DNA from 4 places in the Streptomyces sp. NPDC004051 genome. Region 1 is predicted to be linked to each of the others. Evidence: riboswitches for the same ligand, from Rfam matches in the RefSeq annotation. Region 1 holds a riboswitch; each other region holds the start of a gene.
What was found. Region 1 has a riboswitch for cyclic di-AMP ahead of ACWEQO_RS06695 (transglycosylase SLT domain-containing protein). Riboswitches for the same ligand answer to the same signal wherever they lie in the genome.
Positions count from the first base shown of each region.

Region 1 (3,823 bases):
GGTGGCGAACTCCGGTTCCATGAAAGGGCTGCGTGGTGCGTCCGTCGCGGCGCGCAGCTCACGCCAGCGTTCCCGTTCACCCGCGCCGAGCTCCTCGAGCCTCAGCACACGTGTGCGTCCACTGCTCACCTGACCCCCCGATCAAGTCCCCCCTGGACTCTTGGAAGGTACCGCCCGGAACCCCCGGGCCGGTAGGTAGCGGACCATGTTGTCGCCAAGTGGTGCAGAGGCCTTCAACGGGTCCGTACCCGCTGATGACGGAAACGGCGGGGTGCGCGGCGACGGTGCGCAGGATAAGGGGTGCGGGTGGGCGGACGGGGGCGTTCCGGGTGAGGGTGAGTCGGGTGGGCCCGGTGTCCGTATTCTCTGATCATGGCCGCACCCACCGATTTCTCACTCATCGCCACCGACCTGGACGGGACGCTGCTGCGCGGCGACGACTCCCTCTCCGACCGGTCTCTCGCCGCACTGGCGCTGGCGACGCGGGCCGGTGCCCGGCACCTCGTGGTGACGGGCCGACCGGCGCCCGGGGTGCGGCCGCTCCTGGACAGACTGGGGAGCACGGGGCTCGCGGTGTGCGGACAGGGCGCGCAGGTGTACGACGCCGGCGCGAACCGGCTGCTGCACTCCGTCACGCTGGACCGGGAACTGGCGGAGACCGCGCTCGGCAAGATCGAGGCCGAGGTGGGGGAGGTGTACGCCGCGGTCGACCAGGACGGGGTCGACGGGCTCACCCTGATCGAGCCGGGCTACCGGATGCCGCACCCGACGCTGCCCTCCGTCCGGGTCGGGCGACGGGACGACCTGTGGGTGCTGCCGATCACCAAGGTGCTGTTGCGCCACTCCTTCCTGAGTGACGACGAGTTGGCGGAGACGGCGCGTTCGGTGGTCGGCTCGCTGGCCACGGTCACCATGTCGGGACCGGGCACCGTGGAGCTCCAGCCGTGCGGTGTCACCAAGGCGACGGGACTGGCGCTGGCCGCCGAGCACCTGGGGCTGAGCCGGGAACGGACCGTCGCCTTCGGCGACATGCCCAACGACATCCCGATGTTCCACTGGGCGGCCCACGGTGTCGCCATGGCCAACGCGCATCCCGAGCTGAAGGCGGTGGCCGACGAGGTCACCACGACGAACGAGGACGACGGCGTGGCCGTCGTCCTCGAGCGGTTGTTCGGCGCGGGGAGCGGGGCGGGGCGGGACGGCACACGCCCCACCACGTGCCGTTCCGGCCTCCGCCCCGACGGGTGACCCCGCGCACCGGGCGTGTCCCGGTGCGCCCGGACGTCCCAGTGGGCGACGTCCCAGTGGGCGATGTCTCAGTAGGCGCCGAAGACGTTGTCGATCGAGCCGTAGCGGTCCGCCGCGTAGTTGCAGGCGGCCGCGATGTTCGCGACCGGGTCGAACGGGTCGAAGGCCGTTCCGGGCACGTGGTACGCCTGGAAGGTCGGGTCGATGACCTGCAGCAGGCCCTTCGACGGGGTGCCGGCGACGGCGTTGGAGTCCCACAGGTTGATGGCCTGCGGGTTGCCGGAGGACTCGCGCATGATGTTGCGGTGGATGGAGTCGTAGCTGCCGGGGATGCCGTGCTGCGCCATGATCGACAGCGCCTCGCGGATCCAGCCGTCGAGGTTGTCCGGGTACGCCGTCGCGGTGCCGGCGGCGGCCGGGGCGGACGACACGGGGGCGGCGGAGGCGCTGGTGGCGCCGAAGACCGGGAGGGCGATCGCCGCGACGGTGGCGACGGCGAGGGAGCGGACGAGGCGGGTGCGGCCGAAGCGGCGCCGACCGGATGCGGGCGTGGCGGACATGGGTGCGTTCCTCTCCTACGCCTGCGAGGTGAGCTGTCGGGTTCGGGCGGGAGAGTGCCCGGCCGCGCCCCTGAGGGCGTGGCTTCACCCCGAGCCGTCCCGGTGAACCGGTCCGGCGACTTACCTGGGTCCCCCGCTCCTGCCGTGCGTGAGTGAGTTGATCGACGGGTGGTGCGGGCGGTGGCAGGATTCGGCGTCCGCCCGACAGGCCGGGAACGTATGCGAGAGCGCATGTCGGGAACAAGTGCGAACATTACGTATGACGCCGTTTGATCTTGTCTCGGGCTATTTGGGGGACTTGATCCTTTGCGGGCGTCAACGGTCAACTCGCGTGCGGTGAAAGGGAAGGCGTGCCCGCGGGGGAGGCGCGGGCGGGCCGGGTGGCGCGTGACCGACCTCACTGGCCGCACCGTGCGGACGCATTTGCCGCCAAGGGGAATTCCATTTCCAATTACGGCAAATCGGGCATCGGGGCGGGCAGGATGGGGTGTGTGCCGGGATGCGGTTCGGGGTGCGGGCGGGGAAAGGTGTTCGAAAAGTTGGTGAATGTCCCTTGTTGTCGACCGGTCGGAAACGATCTGATGGTGATCCGATGCCGGAGGGCGCCGTGACGTGCCGTCCAGGCGTGCTCGGACGGGCTCGGGGGAATGTGGGTGCTGGCGGTGATCGAAACATGACCGGATACGCTGACTCGAGTGATGTCAGCGACCTATCGACAACCAGCGACCCAGTGGTGAACGGTGCAAGACGTCTGAGCGTCAGTGGACACCAGCAGACAGGAGACCCCTCGTGACCGTCGTCGGGCCATTCGGGCTGAGCGTGCGGGACCAGGCTCTGGAAGCCGATGTCCGGGCCGGGATGACGGCTGTCGAGGAAGGGCTGCTCGAGGCCACCAAGAGTGAGGTCCCCTTCATCACGGGCGCCGCCCAGCACCTGGTGCGGGCCGGCGGCAAGCGGTTCCGGCCGCTGCTGGTGATGCTCGCCGCCCAGTTCGGCGACCCCCACGCGCCCGGCGTCGTACCGTCCGCCGTGGTCGTGGAGCTGACCCACCTGGCCACGCTGTACCACGACGACGTGATGGACGACGCGGGTGTGCGGCGCGGGGTGCCGAGCGCGAACACCCGCTGGGGCAACTCCGTCGCGGTCCTCACCGGCGACTTCCTCTTCGCGCGCGCCTCGCACATCCTGGCCGACCTCGGGCCGGAGGCCGTACGGGTGCAGGCGGAGGCGTTCGAGCGGCTGGTCTCCGGCCAGATCCTGGAGACCGCGGGACCGCAGGACGGCCGCGATCCGGTCGACCACTACCTGGACGTCCTCAGCGGCAAGACCGGTTCACTGGTCGCCGTCTCGTGCCGGTTCGGCGCCATGATGTCCGGCGCGGACGACGCGGTCGTGGACGTGCTGACCCAGTACGGCGAGCGGCTCGGGATCGCCTTCCAGCTCGCCGACGACGTGCTGGACATCGCCTCCGACTCCCACGAGTCCGGCAAGACCCCGGGCACCGACCTGCGCGAGGGCATTTCGACCCTGCCCGTGCTGCGGCTGCGCGAGCGGGCGGCCCGGCAGGGCCTGCCCGAGGACGTCGCGCTGTGCGAGCTGCTGGACTCCGACCTCAGTGACGACGGCCGGCACGCCGAGGCACTGCGCCTGCTGCGCGCGCACCCCGCGCTGGAGCAGGCCCGCCGGGACACCGTGCGCCATGCGCAGGAGGCCCGCGCGGTGCTGGCGCCGCTGCCGGAGTGCGAGTCGAAGACGGCCCTGGTCGAACTGTGCGACGCGGTGGTGCACCGGGCCGGCTGACCCGCCCGGCGCCCCGACCCCGACCCCGACCCCTACTGGTCGGGGGAGGGAACACCTCCTCGTGTCATACCGCAGCAGTACACGGAGTTGAGTCCGGGGTCTGACGCTTCCTCGCGTGGTGTTTGGTCAGATGGACCATGACGGACACCACTCCTCACCGCTTCGGGTGAGGATGGCGGCTCAGGGTGTGACTGGTGCGAGGAACACGAGACGCA
Region 1 covers NZ_JBSGHG010000003.1:292,953-296,775, reverse strand. The annotation lists gene ACWEQO_RS06705 (GNAT family N-acetyltransferase) at 1-108, opposite strand, end outside; gene ACWEQO_RS06700 (HAD family hydrolase) at 373-1,248, shown strand; gene ACWEQO_RS06695 (transglycosylase SLT domain-containing protein) at 1,317-1,808, opposite strand; cyclic di-AMP (ydaO/yuaA leader) riboswitch at 1,812-1,973, opposite strand; gene ACWEQO_RS06690 (polyprenyl synthetase family protein) at 2,598-3,608, shown strand.

Region 2 (3,823 bases), on a different contig from region 1:
CGGGCGGTGCGTCGGGGACCACAGAGGGGTCCGGGAGCCACTTGTCGCCTTCCCACGCTCACATCCGGCCCCACGCGACGACCATCCGTGGCACCACTCATGTCTGAGGGAGGGCGACACCCACGTGGGCCCCGGCCCGGCCCACGATCCGCTTGTCAGACTTGAGTCAGTTCAGTGGTCCGCGGCCCCGCGGTCCCGACCCCGTCCCCAGGAGCGCGTCGATGCCCCACCCGTACGTCCTGCTGTCCGCCGCCGTCTCCCTGGACGGCTACCTCGACGACACCGGCCCCGAGCGGCTGCTGCTGTCCGGTCCGGCCGACTTCGACCGGGTCGACGAGGTGCGGGCGTCGGTCGACGCGATCCTGATCGGCGCCGGCACGATCCGCGCCGACAACCCCCGCCTGCTGGTCAACTCGCCCGAGCGGCGGGCCGCCCGGGTCGCCGAGGGCCGGCCCGAGTACCCGCTGAAGGTCAGCGTCAGCGGCTCCGGCGACCTGGACCCGACGGCGCGGTTCTGGCACACCGGCGGCGAGAAGGTCCTCTACACGACCGACGAGGGCGCCGAACGCGCCCACGCGCACGGCCTCGCCACCGACGTCGTACCGCTCGGCGCCGCACTCGACTGGCGGCGGCTCCTCACGCACCTGTACGACGTGTACGGCGTCCGGCGGCTCATGGTGGAGGGCGGCGGCCTGATCCACACCCAGCTCCTCACCCAGGGCCTCGCCGACGAGCTCCAGCTGGTCCTCGCCCCGCTCTTCGTCGGCGACCCGGACGCCGCCCGCCTCTTCGGCCCCGGCGCCTATCAGGGCGGCCGGCTGCGGCTGCTGGAGACCCGCCCGGTCGGCGACGTCGTCCTCATGCGCTACGAGCCCACCGCCCCCGGCGCCGGCCCGCTCCCCGTCGCCGCCGACCACCACTGGCTGGCCCTCGCCTGCGAACTGGCGGCCCTGTGCCCGCCGTCGGAGACGGCCTTCAGCGTGGGCGCGGTGGTGGTCGCGGCCGACGGCACCGAACTGGCCCGCGGCCACTCCCGGGAGGGCGGCGACCCGCTGGTGCACGCCGAGGAGGCCGCCCTCGCCAAGACCGACCCCACGGATCCACGGCTCACGACCGCCACCGTGTACTCCAGCCTGGAGCCCTGCGCGCGCCGCGCCTCGCGCCCGGCGCCCTGCGCTCGGCTGATCCTGGACGCGGGGGTGCGGCGGGTGGTCACCGCCTGGCGGGAGCCGGACACCTTCGTGGCGGACGCCGACGGCAGCGGGGTGCTGGCCTCCGGGGGCGCCCGGGTCGTCGTACTGCCCGAGCACGAGGAGGCGGCCACGGCGCCGAACGGCCATCTGGTCGGCCGGTGACGAGACGACGGCGGTGACGGCGGCGGCGATGGCGAAGGCGGTGGCGGCGACGGCGAGGCGATGAGGAGTGTGCGGAGTGTCCCCCGCATGCCGTATGCTGGTGACACAACGACGCGGGGTGGAGCAGCTCGGTAGCTCGCTGGGCTCATAACCCAGAGGTCGCAGGTTCAAATCCTGTCCCCGCTACTGAAGGCCGAGGGCCGGAATCCGAAAGGGTTCCGGCCCTCGGTCGTTCTCGGCTTCCGCGCCGCTGTCACGCCAGGTGATCGGGTCGGCGCGCTGCGCATAACAACTGATAAACCGTCAGTTTCAATGTGACGCGTGAGGCATGGTCAACTCGCCCGACTTTGCCCGACCGTGGCGCTTAAGTCCGCGTGGAAATCGTTAACGATCAAGAGGAACGGCTTGGAATCCGGCCCCCACCTCTATTAACGTTCGATAACGCAGCGCGGTCGTCCCAGCCGTCACACGAGTCGGCTCCGTGCGCATGCGCCGAATCCCGTAAGGGAACCGGGGAACCAACATCTTGGGGTGAATCGCGTGGACGCCCCCGTGGAGACACGGAGCGTGTACGCGCGTAGGAGACCTTCCTGCTCCGAACCCGTCAGCTAACCCGGTAGGCGAGAAGGAAGGAAAGGAGTACGCCCAGGTGGCGTCGAACCGGCCTGCTCCCGAGGCCCCCTTCATGCCGAGCCAGTACGACGGCGACCCCTTCGTCTACGGCGGTGCCCGCCCCGACGAGGGCCCCTTCGAGGAGTGGAACCCCACCGAGGAGTCCGTCCGCCCCGTGCGCGGCCGGCACCGTGTCGGCAAGCAGCGCGGCGGAGGTCTCGCCCGCAGCTCCACGGTCCTGGGCGTCGGCGTCATAGCGGCGGTCGCCGGTGGCGGCATGGCCAGCGCCCAGACCGGCAAGCCGCCGGTCTCGATCTCGATGCCGGACCTTCCCTCTGTCGGTTCCCTCATCGCCGACGAGGAAACCCCCGCGGGCTCCGCCACCGCGCTCAGTGACATCGGTACGGTCGCCGACGAGGTCACTGAGCAGGGCGGCTCCGACGCCGGCGAGGCGCTGCACGCCCGGATCATGGCCCAGGTCGAGCAGCAGCAGAGCCAGGCCGAGGACAAGGCCGCCGCCGAGGCCGCCGCCGCCGCGGAGCAGGAGGCCAAGGAGAAGGCCGCCGCCGCGAAGAAGGAGGCGGAGGAGAAGGCCGCCGAGGAGAAGCGGAAGGCGGAGGAGGAGGCCAAGCAGAAGGCCGAGGCCGAGCGCCTCGCCGAGCTGGCCCGGCAGTACGCGCTGCCCACCTCCTCGTACACCATTTCCTCGACCTTCGGTCAGGCCGGCGCCTACTGGGCCTCCGGCCAGCACACCGGCCTGGACTTCGCCGCCCCCACGGGCACGCTGATCAAGGCGGTCCACACCGGCACGATCACCTCCGCCGGGTGGGACGGCTCCTACGGCTACAAGACCGTGCTGACGCTCGACGACGGCACCGAGATCTGGTACGCCCACCAGTCCTCCATCAACGTCAGCGTCGGCCAGCAGGTCAACACCGGCGACGTGATCGGCCGCGTCGGCTCCACCGGCAACTCCACCGGCGCCCACCTCCACCTGGAGGTCCACACCGCCGGCTCCGGCGCGGGCATCGACCCGCTGGCCTGGCTCCAGTCCAAGGGCCTCACCGTCTGAGACGACCACAGCCCCGGCAGTTCTGACGACGACCCCCCGACGTCAGGGCTGCCGGTCAGGCGTTTTCAGGGGCGGTACGTCTCAGGGGCGGTACGGGTACGCGTACGGGTTCGGCCGGTACGCGGAATGCCCGAGGTGGGCGGGACGCGCGGGGTACGGGGCATACGAGAGGGCCGTCGCGCCGTGCACGCCGTACACGCCGTACGCGCCGTGCACCGGCCAGAGCGGCACGGGCGGCGCGGTGGCGCGGGCCGCGTGCTCCAGGGCCGGGCGGGCCGCGTCGCGGCGGCGCCACAGCTCCCGCAGCAGCTCCCCCTCCCGCGCGGCGAAGTCCGTGCCCACGCGGCCGCGGCGCGCCCGGTGCCGCAGGAACGCCAGGGACGTCGCGTACGCCTCGTACCGCACCACCGTCCGGGCCGCCTCCCGGCCCCCGTGCCGGCGCGCGTACCGCCGGGCGAGGCGCCGGGCCCGCATCGAGCCGAGGGCGAACGGCTGGGCCGGGCTCAGCCAGCCGGCGGCGACGTACACGGGCAGTTCCGTGCGCACGGTCCGCAGCTCGCGTTGCCGCGTCCACACCACCAGCCAGGTCAGCAGGCCGAACGACGGCACCATGAACGCCCCGTACACGGCGAAGAAGCCGTACTCGCCGAGGACCGAGGAGCCGTTCCACAGCGCGTGCATGCCCATCGCGAGCAGCAGACCGCCCAGCGGCGGCAGGACGCGCCACCGGCGCCGACGTTCGACGGCGAGCGCGGCGATGCCGAAGCCGATGCCGGTGAGCACG
Region 2 covers NZ_JBSGHG010000029.1:74,324-78,146, forward strand. The annotation lists gene ACWEQO_RS25685 (dihydrofolate reductase family protein) at 222-1,355, shown strand; tRNA gene ACWEQO_RS25690 (tRNA-Met) at 1,468-1,541, shown strand; cyclic di-AMP (ydaO/yuaA leader) riboswitch at 1,836-1,993, shown strand; gene ACWEQO_RS25695 (M23 family metallopeptidase) at 2,005-3,039, shown strand; gene ACWEQO_RS25700 (PrsW family intramembrane metalloprotease) at 3,121-3,823, opposite strand, start outside.
Region 2: another riboswitch for cyclic di-AMP. It lies ahead of ACWEQO_RS25695 (M23 family metallopeptidase); the one in region 1 lies ahead of ACWEQO_RS06695 (transglycosylase SLT domain-containing protein).

Region 3 (3,823 bases), on a different contig from region 1:
ACCCACCCCGAGCAGCGCGAGCGCCTGCAAGCCTCGCTCGCCGCCGGGGAGCGCGGGCTGCTGGAGACCGGCGTGGAGGAACTCCTGCGCTACGACGGGCCCGTGGAGCTGGCCACCTGGCGGTTCGCCACCGAGGCGCTCACCCTCGGCGGGCAGCACATCGCGGCCGGGGACCCGGTCCTCGTCGTCCTGGCCGCCGCGGACCGCGACCCGGAGCGGTTCGCCGATCCCGACGTGCTCGACCTCGCCCGGCGGGACAACCAGCACCTGGGGTACGGCCACGGCATCCACTACTGCCTGGGCGCCCCGCTGGCCCGGCTGGAGGGCCAGACCGCGCTCGCCACGCTGCTGACCCGACTGCCGGACCTCAGGCTCGCGTCGGATCCGGCCGAACTGCGCTGGCGCGGCGGGCTCATCATGCGCGGACTGCGGACCCTGCCGGTGGAATTCAGCCCATGGCCGAAGTGACTTACTGAACGGTCACCGGATGTCTGCCGTAGCAACCCGCCGGACGGACCCGTGAAGGCCACCGGGTTGCCGCAGAAGTGGCTTTTGCGCATCCTCCGTACGCCTCTGAAGTGACGGTCGGGACCCCTTCGGGCACGGTCCGTCGCACCGTCGTCGGGGCAGTGCGGACATGACGTTCGGTCAGCTCTGTGATCTTCATGTGATCTGCGCGGCATGAACTTGTGACAAGCGATTGTCTGCGGCTACGTTCACCCATCAAGCACGGCGCCTCGGTTGCACAGCTGCGCAGTTCGACTCGCCGTGCGGGTAACTGTTGTCCTGCGAAAGGTCTCCGCATGCTCTCCGGGAACGGTCGTCACCGTCGCCCCCGCCAGGCTCCGGCTTTTGTCGTCGCTGCCGGAGTGACCGGCTCAGCCATCGCGATTCCGCTCCTCGGGGCCAGTGGCGCCAGCGCGGCCGAGGGTGTGACCTGGGACCGGGTCGCGGAGTGCGAGTCCGGCGGCTCGTGGAGTCAGAACTCCGGCAACGGCTACTACGGCGGCCTGCAGTTGACCCAGGCGGACTGGGAGAAGTACGGCGGCCTCGACTACGCGTCCAGCGCCGACCAGGCCAGCCGCGGCCAGCAGATAGCCGTGGCCGAGAAGATCCTCGCCGACCAGGGGGTCGGCGCGTGGCAGGCCTGCGGCCTGCTGTCGGGCCTGGGTGGCGACCTGGGCAAGGCCGGCGCCGACACCGGCGCGGGCGGCGGCTCGTCGTACGACTCGTCCGGTACCGGAAGCTCCGCCACCCCGGCGCCCTCGCAGTCCGCCGGTGCTTCTTCGGGCAACAAGGGCAACGGCGGCGACAAGGGCATCGAGGTCGGTAAGGGCCAGAAGGCGGACGAAGCGCCCGAGTCCGACGGTTCGGGCATCGAGCCCGGCGCCTCCCCCTCCGCTTCCGCTTCCCCCTCCGCCAAGGGGGGCGATTCGGGCAAGTCGGGACAGAAGGCGGGCTCTTCGGATGCGTCCGCGAGTGAGGCCCCCACCGGCCGCCACCGTGGCGCCAGTGCCGAGGAAGAGGTGCGTGAGGACCGTGAGTCCGGAAGCTCCGGCCGGCACGCCTCGCGCGGCGGCCTCGGCCTCTCGCGCGGCCTCGACGTCTCCTCCCCGGCCGACAGGGCCCCCGAGGGCACCGGAATCGGTCCCTCGATCGCCGTCGACTCCCTTGCGCTCGGCGGCGGGTGGCTCGCCCAGTACGGCGGGGGCGGCGCGGGGGCGGATGAGGCGGCGCCCAACCTCATCCTTCCCGGTCAGAGCCTTGCGTTCGGATTCGGATCGGACGAAGGCTGACATTCGAAGAGGCGTGTCGATGGCGGCAGTTGAGGTCGGGTTTCGCGCTGAATGTCCGTTATAAAGGCGATGAGAGATAGGTCTCAGAAGCCCTGATCGTCTTTGATTATCCGCCGTGCGCGTGTCTACCGTCAGGACCGCTCGCCACCGCGGGCCCCGGCTGCCGCCACGCCGAATCCTGCCAGTGGCAGCACGGGAACACTCGTCGCGTCATGCGCCGTAGGCAGGAGCGGGGGAACCAAGGTAGGTGCCGCATCCGGTGATTGACGCCGGATCGGCTAGGGGTGAAGCCGTGTCCCGTGAGGGACGCGGCCGGGCAACTCAACCGGCCCGAACCCGACAGCTCACCTCGTAGGCGTCGGTGAGGGGATCTTCCATGCTGTTTTCCGGCAAGGGCAAGCACCGTCGTCCGTCCAAGGCCACCCGGGTCATCGCCGTCGCAGGCGTCACCGGTGCCGCCGTCGCCGCCCCGCTGATGGCGGCCGGCAACGCTTCCGCCGCCACCGCCTCCGAGTGGGACACCGTCGCCCAGTGCGAGTCCGGTGGCAACTGGTCCATCAACACCGGCAACGGCTACTACGGCGGCCTGCAGTTCTCCGCTTCCACCTGGGCCGGCTACGGCGGCACGCAGTACGCCGCCACCGCCGACCGGGCCAGCAAGGCCCAGCAGATCGAGATAGCCGAGAAGGTCCTCGCGGGCCAGGGCAAGGGCGCCTGGCCGGTCTGCGGCAAGGGCCTGTCCAACGCCGCCTACGCCGGCGGCGGCTCCGGCAACCAGAGCGCCGGGAACCAGAACAGCGGTTCCTCGCAGAGCACCCAGCAGCAGAACACCCAGAAGCAGAACACCCAGAAGCAGAGCACCCAGGAACAGAGCACCCGGAAGCAGAGCGCCCAGAAGCAGAGCACCGGCTCCGCCCCCGAGCGCTCCACCGAGCAGAAGGCCTCCCGCTCCGACGAGCGTCCGGCCGCCGCGAAGAAGACCGTCACCACCCCGACCGGCGAGAAGGTCGAGAAGGGCGACGGCGAGTACAAGGTGGTCAAGGGCGACACCCTCAGCTCGATCGCCGCGGAGCACGACGTCAAGGGCGGCTGGAACAAGCTGTTCGAGCTGAACGACGACATCGTCGAGGACGCCGACCTCATCTACCCGGGTCAGCAGCTGCACCTGAAGTAAGGTGCGGCCGCAGGTCCAGGGGGCTCCGTCCCCACGGAGCCCCTCCCCTCCCCGTCCCCACGGGGTCTCCCCCGCCCCGGTGCGTGTTCCCCGTACGCGCCGGGGCGGGGCTTTTCCGTACGCGGCGGGTCCTCGCCGGCGTCCGGTGTCCGGTGTTCGGCGTCTGGTGTCCGGTGCCGGCCGACGGGCACGAGGGGGTTCCGGTTTCCGGGCCCGTCTTTGTTCCGTTCGGAAACAATTTACTCTCGGTTCCGTCCGAGAGGCGGCCGACCGGATGGCCGATCGCCCGGAGCCGGATAGGCTCGGTCCCGCAGGGTCCCCGTGGCCCGGCTGATCCACGTCACATCCATGAAGGAGATGCTCGTGCCGTCCATCGACGTCGTCGTAGCCCGGGAAATCCTGGACTCCCGAGGCAACCCCACCGTCGAGGTCGAGGTCGGCCTCGACGACGGCAGCACGGGTCGTGCCGCCGTTCCGTCCGGTGCCTCCACCGGCGCCTTCGAGGCCATCGAACTCCGTGACGGCGACCCCGACCGTTACCAGGGCAAGGGAGTCGAGAAGGCCGTCCTGGCCGTCATCGAGCAGATCGGCCCGGAGCTGGTCGGCTACGACGCCACCGAGCAGCGCCTGATCGACCAGGCGATGTTCGACCTGGACGCCACCGACAACAAGGGCTCCCTCGGCGCCAACGCCATCCTCGGCGTCTCCCTGGCCGTCGCCCACGCCGCCTCCGAGGCCAGCGACCTGCCCCTCTTCCGCTACCTGGGCGGACCCAACGCGCACCTGCTGCCGGTGCCGATGATGAACATCCTCAACGGCGGCTCGCACGCGGACTCCAATGTGGACATCCAGG
Region 3 covers NZ_JBSGHG010000014.1:97,216-101,038, reverse strand. The annotation lists gene ACWEQO_RS17425 (cytochrome P450 family protein) at 1-468, shown strand, start outside; gene ACWEQO_RS17420 (transglycosylase family protein) at 804-1,796, shown strand; cyclic di-AMP (ydaO/yuaA leader) riboswitch at 2,002-2,169, shown strand; gene ACWEQO_RS17415 (transglycosylase family protein) at 2,173-2,970, shown strand; gene eno (phosphopyruvate hydratase) at 3,334-3,823, shown strand, end outside.
Region 3: another riboswitch for cyclic di-AMP. It lies ahead of ACWEQO_RS17415 (transglycosylase family protein); the one in region 1 lies ahead of ACWEQO_RS06695 (transglycosylase SLT domain-containing protein).

Region 4 (3,823 bases), on a different contig from region 1:
GCCTCCCAGCAGAGTCGGTCGGACATCCCATTATGTGCGGACCGGCCGGGACCGCGGCGGCGGACGGGACGGAACCGGCCGCCCGGGGGCGACGGGCCCGCCGGGCTCCGGCTCCCGGGACGGGGCGCGGGCGTCCGCCCCCGTGCCCCTCCCCCGTGTCCCGTGCCCGCCGCGTCCGCCCCCCTTCCGGCGTCAGGCCACCGAGGCGATCCGCACCTTGATGTCGTCCGGGGACAGCGTCCCCTTCGCCGTCACGTGGTCCCCCGACGACTCCCCGCGCAGCCGGCGCCCTATCCACGGCACCAGGTATTCGCGCGCCCATTGGACGTCGTCCCGTCGGACGTCGAGGTTGCCGCGCGGCGGCAGCGGGGGCCAGGGCTGCTCCGGGTCGGCCGGGACGTCCAGGCCGAGGGTCTGGCCCGCGCGGAGCGCCACGCGCGTGTGCCCCTCGGGCGACAGGTGGAGCCGGTCGGCGTCCCAGGCCCTGCGGTCCTGGACGCTCTTCAAGGACCACAGGTCGAGCACCGGGCAGCCGTACCGGTCGGCGACGGCCCGCACGTGCCCGTTGTAGGTGGCGATCTTGCCGCGCAGATGCTTGAGCAGGGGCACGCCCCGGGTGTCGAACCCCGTGGTCACCAGGACCGTGCCGGAGACCGCCGTGAGCGCGGCCACGGCCTGCTCGAAACGCTCGGCCACCTCGTCGGGGTCGGTGCCCGGGCGGAGGATGTCGTTGCCGCCCGCGCAGAAGGAGACCAGTGCGGGAGCCAGTTCGACGGCCCGCGGAATCTGGTCGGCCATGATCTGGTCGAGCAGTTTCCCGCGCACCGCGAGATTCGTGTACCGGAAGTCGCCTTCGGGGCGGCGGTCGGCGAGAAGTACGGCGAACCGGTCGGCCCAGCCGACGAACGCCCCGTCCGGGCCGGGGTCGCCGACGCCCTCGGTGAAGCTGTCCCCCACCGCCACGTACGACCCGATCACTGATGTGCTGTCACTCTTCGAATCGTCTGCCACGAGGGGACATGATTCCCTTTCGAATGTGACCTACGCGACCGTAGGAAGGGGTTGACGCGCGGTGAGATAAGCCACTCCCCGAGCATTGTCCCGTTCCGGAATAGCCCTGTTCGCAAGAACGTTGAAGGGCCGAAACGCGCCGAAGGCCGGACCCCGGGATCGGGGTCCGGCCTTCGGCGTGTGTCAGGCGGGTCGCCGCGGGGTCAGGCGAGGGAGACGCCCTTCGCATTGAGGTAGGCGACCGGGTCCACGTCCGAGCCGTAGTTCGGCGTGGTGCGGATCTCGAAGTGCAGGTGCGGGCCGGTCGAGTTGCCGGTGGACCCCGAGAGGCCGACCTGCTGGCCGCCGCTCACGCTCTGGCCGGCCGAGACGGACAGCGAGGACAGGTGGGCGTACTGGGCGTAGTGGCCGTCCTCGAGCCGGATGACGACCTGGTTGCCGTACGCACCGGCCCAGCCCGCGGAGACCACGGTGCCCGGGCCGACGGCCTTCAGGGAGGTGCCGGTCGGAATCGCGAAGTCGACACCGGTGTGGTAGCCGCTGGACCACATGCTGCCGGCCACCTTGTAGGCGGTGCCGGGGCCGCTGCCGGGCACCGGCGAGCTGTAACCGGAGGTGTTCGCGGCCTGGTTCGCGGTCGCGGCACCGGAGGAGGCCTTCGGCGCGGACTGCTTCGGCGCGGAGGACGGAGCGGACGACGAGGGCGGCCCCAGGGGACCGGCAGGGCCGGAGGAGGCCGACTTCTTCGGCGTGCTCGCCGCGGCCTTGCCGTCGACCGAGAGCTTCAGACCGGGGTGGATGAGCGACGGGTCGTCACCCACGACCTCCCGGTTGTCGGCGTAGAGCTGCTTCCAGCCGCCGTCGACGTTCTCGGACTCGGCGATCTTCGCCAGGTAGTCGCCGCCCTTCACTGTGTACGTGCGGGCGCCGTCGCTCTTGCCGCTGTCGGCCTTCTTGCCGTCAGTCTTCTTGTCGGCGACGGAGAACGACTGGACGGCCTTTTCCGGGGCCGCCTGCGCCGGGGCGGCGTTCGCGCCGGTGGCGCCGAGGAGCGGCAGTGCGAGCGCTGCGCCACCGGCGCCGGCGACGGCTATGGAACGGGTGAAACGCGCAGCGCGGGGACGGCGGTGCTTACCCTCTGCGGGCATGACGAATTCCTCTCCGGCGCCTACGAGGTGAGCTGTCGGGTTCGGACTGGAGATGCCCGGCCGCGTCGGGACGCGGCTTAACCCCGAGCCTGTTCCGGAGACCGGGACAGGCAGTGGTACCTGTGGGTCCCCCGCTCCTGCCGTACACGGGTCAGTGTGTGCGGGCTCCGGGCGGCGGCAGGATTAGGCGTCCGTCCGGATCGATGGCGAACGTAGGCGACCACGGCGCAAAGGGACAAGCGCGATGTTCCGAACGAAGGCCCTTTTCCGTGATCCATTCACCTGAATTCCGTCACCCAGAGTCGTCCCGGATTTCCCGCACTCCCCGGATTCCCTTACGGAACAACGGAATTAGGTGAGCATGGCGACAACACATCGTCACCGATATGACGATGCTCACCACGCGCCCCCCACCTCCCCTTCTTTCGGTGCACTTTGTGGCGAAAACTGCTAAACGGACATAACAACTTCAATCGCCCTATCGGGTGCGTTCTGCTCCGGTCGGCCGGTCGCCCCGGAACGCCCCCGTCGACCGGTCCGCGGACAACTCATTGCCCCCGACAGGCATGTCGTATCGTCGGGTGACACCCGCCGGCGCCTCCCCGTCGGCGGCGAGAGGGAGGGGCCCCAGTGACGCAGCACATCCCGTCGACCGAACCCGAGCTGACCGGAGTGCGGAACTTCCGCGATGTGGGCGGACTGCCGACCGTGGACGGCCGCCGGGTACGCCACGGCGTGCTGTTCCGCAGCGGCCACCTCGCCCACGCCACCGCGTCGGACGCCGCCTTCCTGTCCTCCCTGGGACTGCACACCGTCTTCGACTTCCGCAACGCGGCCGACCGGAAGCTGGACGGCCACGACATCGAACTGCCCGGCGTGCGCCAGGTGAACCTGCCGCTGAGCGACCCGGCCGACGGCGCACAGTTCTGGAAGATGGTCCGCGACGGCGACCTGGACCAGCTGCGCTCGATCCTCGCCGACGGCAAGGCGGCGGGCCGGATGATCGCCTCGTACCGCGTGCTCGTCAGGAAACGCACCGCCGAGCACTCCCAGGTGCTGCGCTCGCTCGCCGAGGAGAGCGTCCCCGCGCTGATGCACTGCGCGGCGGGCAAGGACCGCGCGGGCCTGTCGGTGGCGGTGACGCTGCTCGCCCTGGGGGTGGAGCGGGACGCGATCTTCGACGACTACCTCAAGTCCGGCGCCAAGCACCGCCGCTACCGGGTGCGTCGCAGCGGCAGCTCCGCCTCGGCCTACTCCCCCGAGGTCATGGAGCTGCTCGACCCCCTGTTCGACGCCCGCGCCGAATATCTGTCGGCGGCCCTGGAGACCATCGAGGAGACCTGGGGCGGCGTGGACCCCTACCTCGAGACGGCGCTCGGGCTCACCCCCGAGAACCGGGAGCGACTGCGCGAGCGCCTGCTCGAGTGAGGAACCCCTCGTCCGGTGACTACTGCTTGGCGCCCAGCGCGAACAGCAGGTAGATGAAGGCCGCGAAGAGGTGCCCCACCACGACGTAGACGAACAGCCTCACCCACAGGGCGCGAGGGAACTTCTCCTCCAGGTCTTTCATGACACATCTCCATGGGTGGGGCCCAGGCACAGGGCGGCCGTGGGACTCTGCAACAGGGTATGGACGAAGAGCAGCTCGACCCCGTCGGGGTCCT
Region 4 covers NZ_JBSGHG010000016.1:135,884-139,706, forward strand. The annotation lists gene ACWEQO_RS18985 (SGNH/GDSL hydrolase family protein) at 193-978, opposite strand; gene ACWEQO_RS18990 (M23 family metallopeptidase) at 1,215-2,159, opposite strand; cyclic di-AMP (ydaO/yuaA leader) riboswitch at 2,164-2,326, opposite strand; gene ACWEQO_RS18995 (tyrosine-protein phosphatase) at 2,790-3,587, shown strand; gene ACWEQO_RS19000 (DUF6126 family protein) at 3,607-3,729, opposite strand; gene ACWEQO_RS19005 (helix-turn-helix domain-containing protein) at 3,726-3,823, opposite strand, start outside.
Region 4: another riboswitch for cyclic di-AMP. It lies ahead of ACWEQO_RS18990 (M23 family metallopeptidase); the one in region 1 lies ahead of ACWEQO_RS06695 (transglycosylase SLT domain-containing protein).